Regions from separate parts of the Brevibacillus sp. NRS-1366 genome, predicted to be linked through region 1. Evidence: riboswitches for the same ligand, from Rfam matches in the RefSeq annotation. Region 1 holds a riboswitch; the other holds the start of a gene.
The links. A riboswitch is a leader RNA that binds a small molecule or an ion and turns the genes downstream of it on or off. The one in region 1 is predicted to bind cyclic di-GMP.
Positions count from the first base shown of each region.

Region 2: it holds a riboswitch for cyclic di-GMP, as region 1 does, so the genes downstream of both, ggt (gamma-glutamyltransferase) here and ACIFQN_RS07610 (methyl-accepting chemotaxis protein) in region 1, are expected to answer to the same signal.

Region 1 is NZ_JBITPN010000013.1:128,409-130,610, reverse strand. Features, by position in the region: gene ACIFQN_RS07610 (methyl-accepting chemotaxis protein) at 1-890, opposite strand, end outside; cyclic di-GMP riboswitch class I at 1,015-1,106, opposite strand; gene ACIFQN_RS07605 (gamma-glutamyl-gamma-aminobutyrate hydrolase family protein) at 1,386-1,589, opposite strand; gene ACIFQN_RS07600 (NAD(P)H-dependent oxidoreductase) at 1,659-2,202, opposite strand, start outside.
Region 2 is NZ_JBITPN010000011.1:55,721-57,922, forward strand. Features, by position in the region: gene ACIFQN_RS05845 (hypothetical protein) at 6-305, shown strand; cyclic di-GMP riboswitch class I at 485-573, shown strand; gene ggt (gamma-glutamyltransferase) at 759-2,202, shown strand, end outside.

The DNA of each region.
Region 1 (2,202 bases):
GTAACTTCTTGGATGGTCAACGTAATCGTTTCAGATGCTTGACTAGATTGTCCCGCGCTGGCCGTTAGCTCTTCGGAGGACATCGCCACGTGTTCTGAACTGATATTAATTTGCCGTACCAACTCACGAAGATTGTCCGTCATTTGATTGAATGATACCGCAAGACTCCCGATTTCATCTTTATTTTTTACGCGAAGCTGCTCTGCTGTTAAATCACCGGATGCGATTTGCTCTGCAATCCTGGCCATAGCGACGATAGGCTTGGACATCATTCGCGAACTAACGTAGCCAATCACTATCGCTAAAATAAAGGCAGCAATGCTAAGCACGGCGACGTTCGTAATCGCAGTATTAACAATCTCTGTATTTCTTATATTCCCTTCTTCCATGGATTGCAGTTGAAATGCAGCCAGCTTCTCTGCTTGTGGGTCAAGCTTTCTTCCAAAGTCCAAGACTTCACGCTTATAATAATCCATTATCTTGTCATCCGGTTCATTGTTCTTTACCATCGTAAGTAATGGATCAAATTTTTGTTTGTACTCTTGGTTCATCACTTGTAGTTCCTGTAACCCTGTTTGCAACTCTTCAATTTGAGATAACGAAACGGTCTCACTAATCAGACGCGTTACCATATCGTAAGAAGTTTGTAAGTCGTCTAAAAACTTTTGGTCTCCTGTCAGCAAATATCCACGTAACCTACTATTTTCTTTCGCAGCCTCCGCTTGTATTTTTTGAACATTTGACAAGATCACTGCTCGTCTTTCAATCAAATCTGTATATCCTACATCAATTTTTTGAAGGTAATACGATGAAATACCACTTGTAATCACCAAAAGAAGCGCGACGACTAAAAAAGCCCCTATCAACTTCTTTCCAATAGTCAAATTCACGATGAACACCCCTATTCATTTGTTTGTCCAATCTAATATGTAAGCGCTTCTTGGAAGTACACAACAAAAAAACCCCTTTCCAATAAAAGGAGTTCTGAAACAGATCAAAAAGCTCACATCTGTCGTCGGTAACTGGCTGACATCATGTCTCCTTCGTACATCTTAGCCCCTATAGCTTTGCGTCTCCACTTTTCAATGGATTTGCCCTTTCGAATGGAAGGTTTATGTATGAAATTAATGAGTCGAACCCATTTTTCAAATGATAGGTACTACAAATAAGCAAGGAGCCCTAGTAATTGAATGAGAGAGAATAGGAGCATCGACATATTTCGCCAACAACCACCATGATTGTAGTAGGATAGACATGAAAAGTCAACATTTGTCTATTATTACATATCAAAGGCAAGTTGGATTAATTTTACAATAAATGTAAATTTATGATGATTCGTAAACAAAAAACCGCGGGGTACAGTGCATATTCCCGCGTTCTCTCTTTCAGTTATTTGCTTGCGTGCACATTTGCTGCACTTCCGCTTGTTTCTTTTTGATAAAATCGACGAACAGTTGAAACAGCTTCAATTGCTCCTGATCACTCTGAAACATCATTTCCGGATGCCACTGGACAGCGACTAAAAACGGGTATTTCGTATGCACGATCGCTTCGATAATGCCGTCCTCTGCGATCGCAGCTACTTCCAAACCGTCCCAGAAGCAGTCTACCTCTCGATTATACTATCATATGGAAAAATCCTCTTCCTCCCTTCTTTTTTAACTGACTATATTTTTAAAATAACGATAGATTTGCTCTAATCTTTTCACTTGCTTTCCATTCGGATTCTCCATATTTCCGAACTCGAAAAACTTCACTTTTTTCATTCCTACATATTGAAAAACAGCTCTTTTCATGAGCATTTTATGAGCGTTATTCAGGAAAAACAAAGGATAATGCGTAGGTCCCTTCATGACGGAAATACATACGACCGATTTTCCTTTTAAAAGTCCCTCTGGCAGCAAACCTCCTGTATCCCTGTAGGCAAAATTGGAAGCAAACATTTGGTCAATGTAACCCATGAGCATGGCAGGAGGTCTTCCCCACCAAATCGGGTAAACCAAAACAATCTTATCCGCCCACATGATTTGATTTCGATACTTTTCAAGCTTGGGATCGCGGTGCATATCTCTTCTTCGTTTTTCTTTATTAAAAACCAGCAGTGGATCAAATCCTTCCTCATACAAGTCCAAGACCTGAATCTCCTTGATAGCGGGATTCTCATGACTACCTTTGAGAACCTTTTCCAAAAACGAATAGCTC
Region 2 (2,202 bases), on a different contig from region 1:
GTTGTATGAGTATACAAGCCGGTAATATTACGGAATGGATTGAAATATTAGATCAAATGTATGAGCACTCTTTCCACAAGGTCGTACCTGGACATGGTCCTGTAGGAGAAAAGAAGGATGTCCTCGCTTTGCGAATGTACCTGAGCGAATTATTGGAACAGGCACAACAGATAAACCTGAAAACAAGCTCGGCTCAGCAAATTACAAACACCCCTGTCCCAGAACCGTATCTGACTTGGAATGTTCCCAGCCTGTATGGACGCAATCTACAGCATTTGCTCCATCAGTCTCCAAGAAAATCATAACCTAGGTAACCATTAACTGATGATTCCAACTTTTCCACATTAAAAAATTTTTTCTTATTTACCCCAAAGGACAAATAGTCTATATTAATTGCTAACAGATCCTTTTAGGAACAATTTCCCACAACGAATGAATCACTCTTTTGGGAATCTTTTGGGAATCTCTTGGTATTCAACCATTGATATCGAATCGGCAAACCCGGGGAAATCCGGCGACGCAAAGCTACAGGGGCTACCCTCGCAACAGCGAACAAGCCTGCCAGCTACCGAAATATTGATGTAGGACAAGATCAATGATCCTATATCATTGATCTTTTTTTGTCCTCCCTCTGTCTAATTTTGTCTAATTTTGTATTATTATTACATTTCTCCTATATGAGGAGGTGAGGCCAGAACGAGCAGAGAGATTATTGGGAATTACCATTCATTTTTATACTACCAAGGAGGTTTCATTGAATGTCATTTTGGAAAAAACTTTCGGCCGTTGCTTTGACTGGTGTCATTGGTCTGTCGACTCTCTCGCCAGTACAAGCAGCGAACCGACCAACTTCCATGTCACCAAACGCAATGGTAACTACACCTCATTATCTTGCTACTGCTGCCGCACTCAAAACGTTGGAAGACGGCGGAAATGCAGTTGATGCAGCCATTACAGCTGCCTCCACATTGGCTGTTGTCTACCCTCATTACACAACTATTGGCGGAGATAACTTCTGGCTCATTTACAATGCGAAAACGAAAGAACTGAAAGCATTGAATGGCAGCGGTCGTGCTGGCGAAAAAGCGACGATCGAATACTACAAGGGCAAGGGCTACGAAAAAATTCCTTCCCGCGGCTACGAATCGGCCAACACAGTGCCTGGGGTTGTTTCCGGTTGGTGGGAAGCCTACAACTACGCACATAAGAACATGGGCGACAGCAAGCTCCAATGGAAAAGATTGCTGGAGCCTGCGATTGGCTACGCAGAGAACGGATATCCTGTTTCTCCAAACCAAGTCTACTGGACCAAGTATGCTACCGATCCAACAGACAATGATCTGAAAAATCTTCAACGCTTTGATGAATACCGCAAAATATTCCTGAAGCCAAACGGCGATTCTTACGAAGCAGGAGAACTCCTCAAACAAAAGGATCTAGCAAATACCTTGCAAATCATCGCTAAAAAAGGTGCTGACGGATTCTATAAAGGCGAAGTCGCCCAGAAGATCGTAGCAGACATGCAAAAAAATGGTGGACTGCTCACTCTGAAAGACTTTGAGAAACACACATCCACATGGGCAGATCCGATTACGGTCGACTACCGTGGGTATAAAGCGTACAACGTACCACCTAATTCCCAAGGTATGGCATCGCTCTCCATTCTTAACGTCTTAAACAATTTTGACCTCAAGAGCATGGGTGAAGGTACACCTGATTATTACCACACAATCGTCGAAGCTACCAAACAAGCTTTTGCTGATCGTGACAAATGGTTGACTGACCCTGCATTTGTGGATATCCCTGTGGATGATTTGTTGTCCAAGCAGCACGGAAAAGATATGGCTGCACGCATTGATATGAAGCAAGCCGCTAAAGCTGTTGAACCGCTCGATCCAAAAGGTGACACCACCTGGTTCGGTGTAGTGGACAAAGATGGCAATGCTGTCTCGATTATTCAGAGCCATTACTTTGACTGGGGTTCCGGTATTGTAGCAAAAGATACGGGCATTCTTCTGCAAAACCGTGGAAGCTACTTCTCTTTGGACCCGAACCACATCAATCATTTGGAGCCTGGCAAGCGCACGTTCCATACGATTAACCCGGCTATGCTGTTTAAAGGGGACAAGCCTTATCTCCTCTATGGAACCCAAGGTGGCGAAGGACAGCCACAAACGCAAGCAGCTCTTGTCACTCGCATCA